DNA from 3 places in the Thermoanaerobacter ethanolicus JW 200 genome. Region 2 is predicted to be linked to each of the others. Evidence: riboswitches for the same ligand, from Rfam matches in the RefSeq annotation. Region 2 holds a riboswitch; each other region holds the start of a gene.
The links. A riboswitch is a leader RNA that binds a small molecule or an ion and turns the genes downstream of it on or off. The one in region 2 is predicted to bind cyclic di-GMP.

Region 1 (5,818 bases), 950 kb from region 2:
TGTTTTCAATAATGCCATATGTTTCTAATGCTGAGTTTTGCAGTTGTTCTGCATTACCTGCTACTCCTTTTATAGATTTCCCCATCTCTTCAATCGAAGCCGATATTTCTTCTACAGCACTTGCTGTAATCTCTGCGTTCCCTGATACCTGATTTATAGATGCAATCATCTCTTGTATCGCTGCTGCTGCTTCTTCAGCAGAGCCCTTTAAACTTTCTGCATTACCTGCTACCCCTTTTATGGACTTCCCCATCTCTTCAATCGAAGCCGATATTTCTTCTACAGCACTTGCTGTAATCTCTGCGTTCCCTGATACCTGATTTATAGATGCAATCATCTCTTGTATCGCTGCTGCTGCTTCTTCAGCAGAGCCCTTTAAACTTTCTGCATTACCTGCTACCCCTTTTATAGATTTCCCCATCTCTTCAATCGAAGCCGATATTTCTTCTACAGCACTTGCTGTAATCTCTGCGTTCCCTGATACCTGATTTATAGATGCAATCATCTCTTGTATCGCTGCTGCTGCTTCTTCAGCAGAGCCCTTTAAACTTTCTGCATTACCTGCTACCCCTTTTATAGATTTCCCCATCTCTTCAATCGAAGCCGATATTTCTTCTACAGCACTTGCTGTAATCTCTGCGTTCCCTGATACCTGATTTATAGATGCAATCATCTCTTGTATCGCTGCTGCTGCTTCTTCAGCAGAGCCATTTAAACTTTCTGCATTACCTGCTACCCCTTTTATAGATTTCCCCATCTCTTCAATCGAAGCCGATATTTCTTCTACAGCACTTGCTGTAATCTCTGCGTTCCCTGATACCTGCTGAACACTGGTAGCTATTTCCCCTATTGAACTATTTGAGTACTCTATGACTTTTGTTAATTGTTCCACATTTTTTGTTACACTATCAATTGAATTTGATAATTCTTCTGCCATACTATTAGTAGATTTGATATCAGAAAATTGCTCAATTGTTATTTTTGCAATCTGTTCCGTAATATTAGATAAATATCCCATTTTTTCATCAAACGCTTTAGCAGAATTTATTGCTATATGCACATTTTTGGAAAGTCCTGAACTCTCAATGAATTTCATAGCTATACTTTTTTTGAATCCCATAAACTATTTCCTCCTTATTTGTTTATTAAGTTTTATACATGTTATTTTTCTGACTGTTCAAAATCTATCTTGGAAACTCTTTTGCTGCCCACCATCTTTGCGATTCCTACCACATCTAATATACAGGCTACACTCCCATCACCTAAAATTGTTGCTCCTGAAAAACCTTCTACTTTACCAACATATGAGCCAAGTGGTTTAACAACAATTTCCTGATTACCAACCAATTCATCTACCACAAGGCCAAATCGCTTTTCAGCAACTCCCAAGACTACTATAAAGATGTTTTTCTTTCTTTCTGGTCGCAAAATATTGAAGTAATCATGAAGCCATATGAGTGGCAGAACTTTTCCCCTAATTACAGCCACCGCTTGCCCTTTTACATATTCAATTTCGTCTTCAGGTTTTCGAACTATTTCAAGTACATTACTCATAGGAATTGCATAAGTCTCTCTATTTATCTTGACCAATAACCCTGTAAGTATAGCTAAGGTAAGAGGCAGCTTGAGTATAAATTTTGTACCTTCTCCCTGTTTTGTCTCTATATCAATAATTCCATTTAACTTGTCTATACGACTTCGTACTATATCCATTCCTACTCCACGACCTGAAATATCCGTGACCGTTTGAGAAGTTGAAAAACCTGTATAGAAAATAAGATTAATAATTTCATGTTCAGACAAAGATTCAGCTTCTTGTGCTGTAAGAATTTGCTTCTTTGTAGCAGTTTCTTTCACTTTTTTTAAATCAATTCCACGGCCATCATCTTCCACTGTAATCACAACATGATTTTCTTGGTGAAAAGCACTAATGCGTAAAACACCTTTTGAAGTTTTTCCAGCCTTTACTCGCTTTTCTGGCGTTTCAATTCCATGATCAATAGCATTTCTAATAAGGTGGATTAAAGGATCAGTTATATCTTCTATAATTGATCTATCCATTTCCGTTTCTCCACCCTCAAGAATCAATTCAACTTCCTTGTTTAAAGATTCAGACAAATCTCTCACCATGCGTGGGAAACGGTTAAACAATTGCTGAATTGGCAACATCCGAGTTTTCATGACGTCCTCTTGAAGCTCACTAATTATTCTTGAAACATGATTTGATATTTCCAAAAGTTCTTCAACCGTATTATCTGAGGTATATCGGTTATGTAATGCATTTCCAACTTGAGCAATTCTTGTTTGCTCAATTACCAGCTCCCCTACCAAATTCATCATTTTCTCAAGCTTCTCTACGTCTACTCGAACAGTTTGACTAATTTTCCTCTCAATGCCGTTATCCTTGTTTAAGATACTGTCGTTGCGCTCTTCTTTTTTGTTTTCTGTTATAGCAAGTTGATGTTGTAACACGTCTGTATCATACGGATAGACTTTTATACTATCAACATCCATCAGCTCATTATGTGCTTTCGTTTCAATTGTCTTCGCATCTAGTTGGGTTATTACAAGATACGAAACTTTGCTTATTTCGGCATCATCTTGAATTTCTAATATATTTGGTTCAGTTCCAATTACAGTCCCTATTTCATTAAAATAGTTATATATTAAATAAACACGGGCCAATTTCATAAGGCTATCATTGGAAATTTTTACTTCACATAACCAGCAATTTAATCCTGCTTTTATTGCTTGTTCAATCTGTATTTGCTGGTTTATGTCAAGTGCAAATATTGTATTTACATTACTTTGGTCTATATTTTTAACTATAATATCCTTTTTTTCTGTGGTATTTTCGTTTTGATTATATTCACCGGAGAGTACTTTATTTAACTCACCTAAAACAGAAGATATATCTGTTTTAATGTCATTTCTGTCAGATAAGAAGTCTCTTTTTAGCAATCTCAAATTATCCAAGCATTGAAAAAGAATATTTATGACTGGTTTTGTGGCTTTAAGGCGATGGTTTCGTATTTTATCTAATACATTTTCCATTTCATGAGTCAAAATCTTCATTTTTTCAAACCCTATTGCTGATGAAGAACCTTTGAGTGTATGGGCTACTCGGAATATTTTTTGTATTACTTCTGGTGTTTCACCATTTTGTTCTAATTCTAAAATGCCTTCTTCGAGAAGTTGTAATTGTTCTTCAACCTCATCAAGAAATGCCCCTATCATCTCTGGATTATCATATATTCCAGCCATGTTACACCCCCTTTCTTCTATTCGTAAAGAACCTTGTCAATTTTTAAAATACTAACAACACCACTATCAGTAATTCCTATACCTTCAAAATAGCTACCATCAATTCCAGCAACCATTTCAGGAGGTGGTTGAACGTCTGAAAATTTGATAACTTGGTTTACTCTATCAACTATTATGCCAACCATTTCATCTCTGCTTTTTAATACAACTATACGAGTTGATTTAGTAGTCGAATAATTGTTAAGTCCAAATCTTTTATGTAAATTAACAACAGGGACAATTTTGCCACGCAGATTTATGACTCCTTCTAAAAATGGTTTACTGTTATGAACTACAGTAATTTTCTGCATTTTTATGATTTCATAAATATCGCTAATTTTTAATGCATACCTTTCGTTGTCCAATTCATATACAACATATTGAATATCTAATAGCTCGTTCAAATTGTTACCTCCTTCTAAAAATATTTTTTATCCTTACGTACCCCTAAAGTTATAATTTACTCAAAGTTTGAATAACATAGTCTTCTTTAAATGGTTTTACAATAAAACCTTTTGCGCCAAACATAACAGCCTCCTTAACATATAATTCCTGTCCTAGAGCTGAAATCATAACAACTTTTGCATTAGGGTCAAAAGCCCTTATTTCTTTTAATGCTTGCACCCCATCCATTTCAGGCATTGTAATGTCCATTGTTACTATATCAGGTTTCAATTCTTTATATTTTTCAATTGCAACAACACCGTTTTCAGCTTCTCCGACCACTTCAAATCCATTTTTTTTAAGTAAAGTTTTTAGTATCATTCTCATAAAAGTTGCATCATCAACAATAAGTACTTTTTTCATTTTTTTACCTCCCTTATTAGGGTGCCGTTAAAAGTTTTTACTCTTAAAGTAGTCTTTATCTTGTTGCTACCTTGATTTTTGGGACTTTCATTTTTATTCTCTTGAAAACCTTCTTAAATCTTCGCCTGAATTTCTGTCAAGGTTGAGAACTCGTTCATTCCAGGTTTAGTAAAATTTCAATGGCTCATTTTATAATTTTGCTAAAGGGTGGAAATCATTCATATGAACATATGTTTTACATATAACTTTTTATACTATCGCTTATCTTAAAAAATAGAAACCTAATATACCAAAACAGGCAATTGTTCGGATTGCCTGTTTTAAACTTAAATTTACAAATTGGCAACCCAGCCGTCATAGTATTTGCATACTGTAGACCTGTGGCTTTGCGCCCTTGCCTTTTTCAATATATTATTTAATATATTTAGTATGTATTTACATTCTTTAGAAGTTATTTTAAAATCTTTTAGATATTTTTAAATTATAACTTCTACACAGCAAAGCAGTGGCATATACTTCGTTAGTAAAAGTTTTATTTTTACATTATTACTCACTAAAATACCGTATTCGACAAAAAAATCGTTTTTCCTTCTTCACAAATAAAAAAATTTTAAAAAATCAGAATTTTTAATCGTCAATTTACTTATTAATAAGTTTATAGCATTGTTTTCCAATGTTCCTAAAACTATATCTCAAATGAATTGGATTTATGTCAATATAGTAGACACAAAAACTCGAAATTTTTATGCTGACTTTTTAATTAAATCCTCAAATTGTTGCGGAGTCATATACCCTATACTACTATGTAGTCTCTTTCTATTATACCAAGATTCAATATACTCAAATATGGCAAGTCTGGCAGTATCAAAATCATGGTAAGTAGCTAAATTTACTTCTTCTTTTTTTTAAAGAAGCATGAAAAGATTCTATACATGCATTATCATAAGGGCATCCTTTGTGACTAAATGAGTGTTTTATGTTGCCTTTGGATAATATATATTCTTGAAATTTGGTGCTTGTATACTGTGAACCTAAATCACTATGGAGTATAAGCTCCTCCTGTGGCTTTTGAGCATTATAGGCATTTTCTACAGCACGAATAGCAAGCTCTGTATCCATCGTTTTAGAAAACGCATAGCCAATGACTTTCTTGGTATAAAGATCTATTACTGTCGCAAGGTAACACCATTTGTCCTTAACAGTATAAATATATGTTATATCAGTAACCCACTTTTGATTAATTGTAGTGGTAGAAAAATCCCTGTTGTCATTTTTCAAATTAATTTAGCCCAAAACCGATAAAATTTTTCAGATTAAATAATCTTGTGATAAAATTAATGCTAAAGGAATTTAAAAAAATTTTTTCAGATTCCTTTAGCATTAATTTTAATTGGAGAGGTTACTTATGCAAATAATTTTCCATGTTGATAACATTGAAGGATATTTACATAAAGGTAAAGATTACAATTTTCCTGCCCCACCAGATAGATGTCCTTATCCCGATTGCAAGTGTAAAGTAAAACTAAAAAAGCACGGGTTTTATTACCGTTACTATTTAGACGGATCCAATTGTATAAAAATAGCTATAAGAAGATACATATGCCCTGTGTGTAAAAGGACTCTTTCCTACCTTCCTGATTTCTGTATTCCTCATTTTCAGTATTCTTTCAATATGATTGTAAAGTCTTTAAAAGAGACACTTACAAGA
Region 2 (5,818 bases):
TCGCCTTTGGAAGCTTTATAAGAAATTCTACAGTTATCACATATTTTTCTCGCCAATCTCTGAGCAATAACCCCTACTACAGAAGAAGACACAAGATAAGGCTCTATACCCATATCTATAAGCCTAGTCACCGCTCCCGCCGCATCATTTGTATGCAAAGTGGAAAGGACTAAGTGCCCTGTTATGGCAGAGCGAATAGCTATCTCAGCAGTTTCAGTATCTCTAATTTCTCCAATCATAATTATATCAGGGTCTTGCCTCAAAATTGACCTAAGAGCAGTCGCAAAGGTAAGGCCTGCCTTTTCATTAACTTGTACCTGGTTTATTCCCTCAAGGGAATACTCAACAGGGTCCTCAACAGTTATTATATTAACATTGGGTTTGTTAAGCTCTCTCAGCATTGCATAAAGAGTGGTGGTTTTCCCACTACCTGTAGGACCAGTCAAAAGCACAATGCCATTAGGCCTTTTGATAAGTTTATCAAAGAGCACCAGATCCTCTTCTTCAAAACCTAATTGCTCCTTTGTCATTATAAAATTTTCCTTGTCTAAAAGCCTCAATACCAATTTCTCTCCAAAAACAGTGGGCAACGAAGAAACTCTTATGTCAATATTTTTACCACCTGTAGTAAAATCAAATCTGCCATCTTGAGGAAGTCTTCTTTCAGCGATGTTCATATTAGCCATAATTTTTACTCTTGTCACAACAGGGGCATGGGTACTTTTTATAGTCCTCATAGCTTCTGTTAATTGTCCATCTATCCTAAATCGAATTCTAAGGTCTTTTTCAGTAGGTTCAATGTGAATATCTGAAGCCTTATTTTTTATTGCCTGCTCAATTATAGAATTTACAAAGCGTACAGCAGGCGCGTTTTGTACTTCTTCAAGAATCTCATCTGGCAGCTCTTCTTGACTTTCACTTTGAAACTCCTTTTTAAAATCCTGTACTGCTTTTTCTGCCTGTTCTCTTCCGTAAATTCTATCTATGGCTTTTAAGATGCTTCCTTCAGAAGCAATTAAAGGCTTTACATTTTGTTTCGTAATGATTCTCACATCATCTAGTGCAAAAATATTCAGAGGGTCTGCCATTGCTACCAATATACCATCTTCATCTTTTTTTATAGGAATAATAGTATGTCTTTTAGCAACAGCTTCGGGAATTAATTTTGCCACATCTGGGTCAATATAGTATTTTTGCAAATCTACATGTGGAATACCTAATTGAAATTCTAAAGCCTCTAGTATTTGGCTTTCTGTAACATACCCCAATTTAATGAGAACTTTTCCTAACTTTTCTCCTGTTTTGCTCTGAACTTCTATTGCGTGCTTTAGTTGTTCTTCTGTTATAAGCCCTACCTCAACTAAAAGCTCTCCTAGCTTTTTTTTGGCCATAAAATATACCTCCAAAAATAATAAAGCCGACATAAGCCGGTTGCACTACTGTATCCGTGAGGCATAAAGTGCCCACATATAGCCTCACTTCATCTACTCTTTATAAAATATTCTACAAATTATGCGTAATTCCTTCTTTTAAATACATGTATACCAAATTTTTGTCGAAAAATTCCCCTGTCCACAACTTGAAAGAATAATTAGCTTGATTAAGTAGCATAAAAAGTCCATTAGAATACTTTATTCCATTCTTTTTCGCATGTTTTAAAAAAGTAGTTTCAAAAGGGTTGTAAATAAGGTCATATACAAATTTAGCTTTTGAAACCACTCTTTCGCTAACAGGTGAATCTTCCACATTTGGATACATTCCCATGCTTGTAGTATTAACAAGCATGGCTATTTCTGGTATTTCTTCTACTTCATTTATACTACAGTAATCGCACTGAACCTTAAATTCCCTTTTAATATATTCTGACAAATCTTTTGCTCTTTCAACACTTCTATTGGCAATTATTATCGAATCTATCCCTTTTAGAGCAAGAGCGACACAAACTGCCTTAGAAGCCCCACCAGCTCCTAAAACAACAGCTTTCCTCCCTTCAATTTTTTCTCCTACTTCTGTTAATGAGTCTATAAAGCCATAGACATCCGTATTATATCCTTTTAATATTCCTCCTTCATTGACTACAGTATTGACTGCGCCAATTTTTAATGCTTCTTCTGAGACCACATCTAGGTATTTAATTATTTTCTCTTTATGAGGTACAGTCACATTAAATCCTTTTATTCCTAAAGCTTTGGCTCCTTTTACTGCATCTTCAAGTTTTTCTGGCAAAACGTCAAAAGCAGTGTAGACACAATTTAAATTTAAAGACTTAAAAGCGTAGTTATGTATTAAAGGGGATAAACTATGTTCTACAGGATGACCTATAAGACCATACAATTTAGTACTTGAATTAATCTCCATATCTCTCAATCCTTTTAAGTACATGTCTTTCCGCCCTTCTCATAAGCTTAGTCCATCCTAATTCCTCTTTCGATAAAGGCTTTACTAAAATAGTATATAAGCCTGCTCTTTTTCCCCCAAAAATATCAGTAAATATTTGGTCTCCTATCAAAGCAGTCTCATTAGGCTTAGCATCTAAAATCTTTAAAGCCTTTTTAAAAGCTCCTTTTCTCGGTTTAATAGCCCAAGCTATTCCAGGTACACCAACTTTTTCTTTAAATTCATTCACTCGCCTTTTAGTGTTATTTGAAATAAGGCAAATTTTAAATCCTTCTTCTTTCATTTTTTCCAACCATTCGATAGTTTGTTTATCAGGAAATTTTGATTTTTGAGGTACCAATGTGTTGTCAATATCTAAGACAAGACTAGTAATTCCTTTTTCTTTTAAAAAATCCAAATCAATTTGATAAATATTTTCCACTATCATATCAGGAATCAACTTTTCATACATATGTTCACCTCATTTTGTTAAAATTATATAATAAAAAAAAATAAACTGTCAATACAAACAGTTTTACATGGAAAGCTCTTTAAAAAGCTTATTTAAAGCCTTCTTTTCAATCCTTGAGACATAGGAACGAGATATACCAAGCATCTTTGCTATTTCTCTTTGAGTCCTCACTTTCCCATTGTACAGACCATACCTCATTTCTATAATTAACCGTTCTCTATTTTTTAAAACGCTGTTCATTTTACTGTACAACTTTTTAATTTGAAGTTTTTTCTCCACTTGCTCTGATATTTCATCTTCCTCTGTGCCAAGTACATCCATCAAAGATATCTCATTGCCCTCTTTATCAACACCAATAGGATCCTGTAAAAAAATCTCTCCTTTCATCTTTTTTTCCGCTCGTATAGACATAAGTATTTCATTTTCTATACATCTAGCTGCATATGTGGCAAGATGTGTACCTTTAGAGGAATCAAAAGTAGAAATTGCTTTTATAAGCCCTATTGTTCCAATAGATATCAAGTCGTCTATATCTTTACCAGTTCCACTGTATTTTTTTACTACATGGGCTACCAATCTCAAGTTCCTCTCTATTAAAATATTCCTCGCTTCCTCATCACCGTTTCTATAAGCTTCTAAATATTTTTTTTCCTCTTCTGGAGTAAGTGGATTGGGAAAAGAGTTGGTGTTTGTCAAGTAACCAAGATTTAAGATTTCCTTTACAATTGATGCCAAAATTGCAACAACAACTTCCCACATTGCCGCCACCCCTTTTTTCAACATTACACATCTATTATATGAGGTTTATACAAAATGGTGCACGTACATCAATATTTCATTATTTCCTCCGCTATTTCTTTAAAAAGAGGGGCAGCTTTAGTTCCTCCAGTATCTCCATTTTTTACAAAAATCGAAATTGCATATTTAGGCTTATCAAAAGGAACAAAACCTGTAAACCAAGCATGATATATATTTAGCTCCTTGCTAACTTCAGCAGAACCTGTTTTACCAGCACTGCCATAGGTAGTCTCAGCCCTTTTTCCTGTCCCTTCTTGGTCAATAACCACTTCTCTCATCATTCCTTTTAAAATTTTGGCTGTTTTTTCGCTTATCACTCTGTAAGACTTTTTCTGAGACAATTTTTCAATTTCTTTCCCTTCTTCATCAACTATTGCAGTCACTAAACGTGGAACATTCCTAACACCGTTATTAGCTATTGTCGCTGCGATATCAGCTGCTTGAAGAGGCGTCATCAGCACATCTCCTTGCCCTATTGACAAATTCCCAATACCTGCTCCATAAGTATCAGACAATTTAGGCAATCTCCCTATTTGCTCAGGTATTGGCAGACCATCATCACTTTCTATTCCAAATTTTCTCGCCATCTCCAAAATATTTTTGGCCCCTGTTATTTGCCCAATCTTTATAAAAGTAGTATTGCAGGAAACTGCAAAACCTTTTACCATGTTTATTACTCCATGACTTTCTCCTTTGTAATCGTGAAATACTATTCCATTTATATCATAACTACCACTGCAATAAAAAGTATCCTGTAAATTCACTTTATTATATTCTAACGCTGCAGCAGCTATTACAATTTTAAAAATAGAGCCAGGTGGATACATTGAGACAGCTTTGTTTATAAATTCTTCGTTAGAGCTATTTAAATAAGCTTGAATATTATTTTGGTCAAAATTAGGCCTACTTGCCATTGCAAGTATATCACCTGTTTTTATATCTAATACCACTGCTGCTCCATCTACCATATTCTTGTCAAGAGCATCTTCTACTGACTTTTGTATGTGATAATCAAGAGTAGTTTTTACCCCCAAAACTTCTTTTCCAGAAGTTTTTAACCTTACTCCTAACCCTTTTATATAATCAGTATTATTCCCATCAGTAAACACTGCAATGCTATCTTCCCTTTTGCTATTTAAAATTTCATTAAAAGTATCTTCTAAACCCATCTTTTTCTCTCCTACATACCCTATTACATGTCTTGCTAAAGAATTTTGCGAATACCTTTGAGGCAAAGCTAACTTAAAAATGCCTATAGGTAATTTGTTGTTTGAGTTAAATTTAACTTCATATTCCACATAATCTTTTGCACTTTTTAAGGATTTTAACACATCCTCACAGTTTACTGCGGCAATTTCACTTATAACCTTAGCGGCTTTTTCTTTGTCAGTTAACATTTTAGGTATCGCAAATATATATTCTTTATATTCTCTATCAGTAAAAGGAATCATATTCCTGTCGTATATTTCTCCTCTTCTCTCCAAAATTTTAAAGCTTCTAATTTTTTGTTCCACTGCTTTTTGAGAATAAAAATCTCCTTTGATTACCTGAATGTAAAAAAGCCTAAAAATCAATGTTAACGTTAAAATTGACAAAACTACCCTCAAAAAAACAATCCTATAATTTCTATTTTCCATAAAACTTTGCTCCTTTCAGGAAAAAGTATTCCCAAAAGGAGCAAGTTTTAACCTAATTTTTAATTTCTCGACGCAGTATAAAAAATTCTTCTACAGGATACTTTACAGGAATTTTCACTATCATTTGAGGATGGGGAGCTACTTCAATCTCATTTCCTTCTTCATCCCACATTTTTTCAATTTGCTGCTCAAACTCTACTTTAGGACCCATAATCTCAATTTTATCTCCCACAAACATCCTATTTCTTTGCTCTACAACAGCAATTCCTGTATTTGGGTCATAATCTTTAACAATTCCTACAAAATCATGAGTCCGTATATATTTTGAAGACTCATAATTTTGAGCATCAGGACCTGGTTTGCCAAAATAAAACCCTGTGGTAAATCCTCTGTGACTTGCTTTAGAAACCTCTTCAAGAAGTTTTTTGTCAAAAACATAATCTTTTCCTTTTTCAAGGTAATCGTCAATCGCCTTTCTGTAAGCCCGTGTCACTACAGCAACATAGTAGGCACTTTTGTTTCTTCCCTCAATTTT
Region 3 (5,818 bases), 390 kb from region 2:
AATGAAAAAAGAAGTGCCTGAGAAATACCAAAAAATTGCTTCTAAGTTAAATCTAAAAGATCAAGAAATTAATGCGTGGAAAAAAGCTGCTGACAATATGTACCTTCCTTATTCAAAAGAACTTGATATTATACCACAGGATGACAGCTTTTTGTATAAAGAAAGGATAACAGGGGATGAAATACCACAAGATCAATTTCCACTTTTGTTGCACTGGCATTACCTAAATATTTATAGATATCAAATATGTAAACAGCCTGATGTGTTGCTTTTGATGTTTTTACAGAGAGAAAAATTTACTAAAGATGAACTTAAAAAGAATTACGATTATTATGAACCTATTACCACTCACGACTCCTCCTTGTCGCCAGCTATATTTAGCATACTAGCCAATGAAATAGGATATACTGACAAAGCTTATAAATACTTTATGATGACTGCAAGAATGGATTTGGACGACTACAATGACAATGCTAAGGACGGAATTCATGCTGCTTCTATGGCGGGAACATGGAGCGCAGTTGTGAATGGTTTTGGTGGAATGAGGGTTTATACAAATGAACTGCATTTTGAGCCGAGATTGCCAAAAGAATGGAATTTGCTCTCTTTTAATGTGAGATACAAAGGTAGAAAAATAAATGTCAAATTAACCAAAGAAAGTGTTGTGTTTGCACTATTAGAAGGAGAGCCTATAGAAATCTACTGCTTTGACGAAAAAATTTTACTTGAAAAAGGAGAAAATAAAGTAGAAAGTCGCAAAAATTAAAGAAGTATGGAGCCAATCGGCACCATACTTCTTTAATTTTTATATATCGTTATTTGAAAGGGTGAGTGAACCGCCGCCCGTACTTAAATCAAAGTAATAATTTCCACTGCCTCTATATGAATATACTTTGATATAATAGGTTCCCGTTTGTGTTGGAATATATGTTATTGTTTCCTGCCTTTGTGTTCCAGTTGAACTTTTAACAAGAGTACCGGTGGGGTCATAGAGGTATATATCGAAATCAGGGTTATAGTTTGCCCAATCAGGTATTATGAAAGTTATTGCAATAGGATATGATGTGTCTGTCACGTTAAATGTCCAAATGTCACTGTAACGAGACCCAGGGAGTGAATCTTTAGCATAATAATGGTTTGGCACAGATATATTAGTTCCTGTGAAATTTCCAGCTGTTTTAATTGCTTCATATGCATCCAATCTTCCTACACCATAGTCAATGTTTTTGCTTGGAGGACCCCAACTTTTTGCAGTAGTCATTATTATATTTTTTACATCAAGTGGTGCAAGGCTTATATTTGCATTGAGCATAAGGGCTACTGTACCTGCTACAAAAGGTGTTGCCATGCTTGTGCCACTGTATGTCACATAACCATTTATAGAGTTTGCTTTTGCGGCAGTTATATTGTATCCGGGTGCTGCAATGTCAGGTTTTATCCTTCCGTCAGCTGTGGGACCACGGCTGGAGAAGCTTGCAAGGTTGAATCCAAGTTCTCCTACATCCGCCATTGCTGCAACGGTTATGGCTTTTTCTGCTGCACCAGGTGATCCTATGGTGTACCTTGCAGGGCCTGAATTTCCAGCTGCAACTACTACTACAATTCCGCTATCTACGGCGCTGTTTACTGCTAATGAGGTAGAGTCAGTTCCATCAGAACTTGTAGAAGTGCCGAGGCTTAAATTTATAACTTTGATTCCGTATACATCTTTGTTTTGAACAGCCCAATCAATTCCTGCCGTTACAGTGCTCATACTTCCGCTTCCATTTGAATCGAGTACTTTTATTCCTACCAAAGCTGCACCAGGAGCAACACCTGTATAAAGGTTGTTCCCTGTCCCAGTGCCTGCCGCAATGCTTGCTACATGAGTTCCATGTCCATTATCATCGTAAGGGGTAGTTTTACCGTTTACAAAATCTTGCCATCCTATTATTTTGCCACCAGCAAGGTCAACATGGGATCCATCAATACCTGTATCAATAACTGCTATTACTATATCATTCTTGGAGTAAGAGGAAGGATTACCATCTTTGTCTCCAGTTACGCCAAAGTCACTTCTCGCTTTTGTAACGCCAAACCATTTTGTTGCAGTGTCTAATGTCGCATATACAGGCTCGTCATACTCAATTTGCTTTACTATATCTAATTTTGACAAAGCGTTTATTTGTCCTTTAGTTAAAGTAGCAGCAACTCCTGGAATAATTTTGTATTTATGCTTTATATTAAACTTTCCAATGGATTTAGAAATATTTAATAGTTCGTTATCATCTATGTTTTTGTTGAAGGTTATTATGACAGGGAATTCCGCACTGTCAGGCTTATCAGTAAGCTTTGCTTCCAAGTTATCAAAGATTTTGTTTTTGTTAGAATCTTGCATCAAAACTTTTTGAATTTGAGGCGAGTAATTTTTTGTTGGAGAGTCGCCAGATAAGTTTGTTAAGTTGGGCTGAGCTTGGACTAATACTCCACTTAGCGACATTAAAGCTACAATTAACACAAAAGCCAGTAAAGCTTTTAATGTTTGTCGGTTCTTCATTTTTTCTTACCTCCTTAAAAATTTAATATTTTTTAAAATTTAAGTCAGCCCTTCTAGTCGCTAAGTGAAACTGTTTCTTTCTTCTATTCATCATCTCCTTTCTGTAAGATTTATTTTCTATAATAAAACTCAAGCAATTTTTATGCCAATTTACTGTATATAGACAAAATTAATAAAAGTTTTTAATGTGTATAATTTTTTATACACATTTTTGATACACAAAAGAATGCATAAAACACATACATTTAGAAATTAGTATAAATTTAACGAATTATGTAGAAAAAATCTTTTTTAAAAATAGAAGGAAAATTCATATTTATGTCGAAATAGTAATATAGGAAAATTAGATAAATTTTTGTTGAAAAAGGCAAACTCGTCGAAAGGCGGGGACGCAAAGCTACGGGTCTAATGCAACAGTTTTGCTATGATAGCCGGGCTACCAACATTTATATATAACCTCCTGCCTTTTGGTAGGAGGTTTATTAATTAAGGTGGTGTTTTATATGACTAATAAGGAAAAAATTTATAATATTATTGTAGAAAAAAGTAAAGAATTTGATATTCAAAATTTTTTGATAAGTAGAAAAGGTGGAATCACTACAGAAGAAGTAGCACAATTGCTAAAAATGGCTCGACCAAATGTGTCTTTTATTTTAAATCATCTTGTAAGAGAAGGGAAAATAGTTAAAATTATTTCAAAACCTGTGTATTATATTGAAAAAAATAGATTAGCTTATTTTTTAGGGAATAAGGTTAAGGAAGAAATGCTTCTAAAAGACTTAATTGATTTTTTAAACTTAAGGAAAGAAAAAGAATGTGCTTTTGAAAATATAATAGGACATGATGGCAGCCTCAAAGGACAAATAGAACAGGCCAAAGCAGCTGTATTATATCCTCCTTATGGGCTCCACACTCTTATCATAGGACCGCCTGGCTCTGGTAAATCTTTTTTCGCAGAGATGATGTACAAATTCAGTCTTCAAAATGGTAGGGTAGGACCTCTTGAAGTATTAAACTGTGCGGATTACTATAACAATCCTCAACTTCTTATGTCTCATTTGTTTGGACATGTTAAAGGAGCCTATACTGGAGCTGATGTAGATAAGATAGGTTTAGTCGAAAAAGCTGATAAAGGGATATTATTCCTTGACGAGGTTCACAGATTACCTCCAGAAGGCCAAGAAATGTTATTTTATCTTATTGACAAAGGAGTATATCGGAGATTAGGAGATACTGTTGAAAGAACGGCTAACTTAATGATTATAGCAGCTACTACAGAAAAACCTGATTCTTTTCTTTTAAAAACTTTTATGAGACGAATACCAGTTATCATCCAACTGCCATCTTTTGAGGGAAGGCCTCTAAACGAGAAAATTGAGATAATTGTTTACCTTTTTAAAGAAGAAGCCAAACGGCTAAACTTAAATATTATTGTACATCCAGAGTTAATTTCTTTACTTTTGTCTTTGCAGTATGAGGGAAATATTGGAGAATTAAAATCTATCATTCAATTGCTTTGTTCTAAAGCTTTTTTAATGAATTACGAAACGAAGAGAAATTTTTTAAAAATTGATCTTACTCTGTTGCCCTCCGTTTATTTTAATGTAGGGAAAAGTAAAACGATAAATTTTGATAAATTTTTAATCATTTCCTCTGAAATTGAAAGGGAAATAGACAAATATGATTTTTATGAGTTTATTGCTATGAAGTATAATGAGTTAAAAGAAAAAGGAATAGTAGAAATATTTGAAATTATGTTGGGTGATAATTTTGGGAAAAATGGGAATCATCCATAGATTAGTATATCTAAGAATATACCACTATAATATATCATTCTGGAGATATTTTTAATTAACGGAGAATTATCGGGAAATACAAAGGATGACAATATTGATGCGAGAGTTTATAATTGTAATCGAATTAACTCCTGCTATTGCGCAACAATAGAAAGGAGGAAACTCATGATGAAGAATAAAATTTTGAAAATTGCTGTAGCATATTTAATGATATTTATAATGCTATTTGGAGGAATTACTTCGGCATACGCTTACGACAAAATCCACGTTGTTTCAAAAGGTGAATCATTGTATTTAATAGCGAAATGGTATGGTAGTGATGTAAATAACATAAAACAGGCAAATGGGAATTGGAGCGATTTGATATATCCTGGTGAAAAATTAGTGGTGCCAGTAGATGAAAATAGTGCTTATTACAATTATCTTGTTGACAGATATTTAATCGCAAAAATGATTTATGCTGAAGCTCGTGGAGAAAGCTTTGAGGGTCAGGTCGCTGTAGGTGCGGTGATTTTGAATAGAGTAAAAAGCGGTATTTTCCCAAATACTGTAGCAGGAGTTATATATCAGCCAGATGCTTTTGAGTCTGTAACGAATGGTGAATTTTTCAATCACGAACCTGACCTTACAGCTTTTAAAGCAGCAGATGCAGCTTTAGCCGGATGGGACCCAACAGGAGGAGCCCTATACTTCTTCAATCCAGCTACTTCAACTTCTTGGTGGATATGGACAAGGACAATTACAAATGTGATAGGACACCACTGGTTTGCAATATAGGAAGGCAGAAGCCTTCCTATATTGCATATATTTTACATTATAAAATTTTACTTTTGTAAAAGAATAAGAATAGCATTAAAAATAGGAGCTGATTATATGGTACATATATTTGTAGGAGGAAGTTCAGAAAAAAGTTCTATTATAAAATTTTTATCCTACTGTGTACATTCTAAAGAAATTGTGATAGAAGAGTTAAAGAATTATAAAGAGAGAGCAGATATTTTAATTATCTCTGATATTCTATGTGATGAGGATTTTCACAAGTTAAAAAATTATATTTATAATTTTCCGAGCGGTATTATAATAACAAATGCAGATGATGAGCTATCAAATAAACTCTTTGCACAGGGAATAAATTCTACCCTTATAACATGCGGTTTAAATCCAAAATCTTCCATTACTGCTTCTTCAATATCTTATGAAGATGAAGGTTATGAATTTAATTATTGCGTACAAAGGACTTTTTTTAATTTAAAGGGCAAATTGATAGAGCCAATGGAAATACCTGTTGAAATAAAAGTTCCTGGACAGTATAATATATATAACTCATTATTTGTAATAACTTTATTATTAATTTTAGGATATGAAATTAAAGATATACAAAATGTGGTTAAAACCTTTGAGAATAGTGGGCGGTGATAAATTTTTTGAAGATAATTTTAACGATTACTTTTGCCACCTGTCATAAATGCTTTCCAATTTTAATATA

Region 1: linked by a shared signal. The riboswitch ahead of EB239_RS13445 (response regulator) and the one ahead of gspE (type II secretion system ATPase GspE) in region 2 are both predicted to bind cyclic di-GMP.
Region 3: linked by a shared signal. The riboswitch ahead of EB239_RS06715 (sigma 54-interacting transcriptional regulator) and the one ahead of gspE (type II secretion system ATPase GspE) in region 2 are both predicted to bind cyclic di-GMP.

Annotation. Positions count from the first base shown of each region.
Region 1 is NZ_CP033580.1:2,706,774-2,712,591, forward strand. Features, by position in the region: gene EB239_RS15395 (methyl-accepting chemotaxis protein) at 1-1,120, opposite strand, end outside; gene EB239_RS13435 (chemotaxis protein CheA) at 1,162-3,264, opposite strand; gene EB239_RS13440 (chemotaxis protein CheW) at 3,282-3,707, opposite strand; gene EB239_RS13445 (response regulator) at 3,757-4,110, opposite strand; cyclic di-GMP riboswitch class I at 4,449-4,519, opposite strand; partial or broken gene EB239_RS13455 (IS3 family transposase) at 4,854-5,373, opposite strand; gene EB239_RS13460 (DUF6431 domain-containing protein) at 5,516-5,818, shown strand, end outside.
Region 2 is NZ_CP033580.1:1,758,248-1,764,065, reverse strand. Features, by position in the region: gene gspE (type II secretion system ATPase GspE) at 1-1,391, opposite strand, end outside; cyclic di-GMP riboswitch class II at 1,418-1,500, opposite strand; gene aroE (shikimate dehydrogenase) at 1,504-2,358, opposite strand; gene EB239_RS08755 (YqeG family HAD IIIA-type phosphatase) at 2,348-2,848, opposite strand; gene sigK (RNA polymerase sporulation sigma factor SigK) at 2,912-3,607, opposite strand; gene EB239_RS08745 (peptidoglycan D,D-transpeptidase FtsI family protein) at 3,676-5,283, opposite strand; gene EB239_RS08740 (peptidase U32 family protein) at 5,336-5,818, opposite strand, start outside.
Region 3 is NZ_CP033580.1:1,367,001-1,372,818, forward strand. Features, by position in the region: gene EB239_RS06705 (glycoside hydrolase family 65 protein) at 1-766, shown strand, start outside; gene EB239_RS06710 (S8 family serine peptidase) at 806-2,536, opposite strand; cyclic di-GMP riboswitch class I at 2,893-2,980, shown strand; gene EB239_RS06715 (sigma 54-interacting transcriptional regulator) at 3,040-4,332, shown strand; gene EB239_RS06720 (cell wall hydrolase) at 4,501-5,109, shown strand; gene EB239_RS06725 (Mur ligase family protein) at 5,206-5,748, shown strand.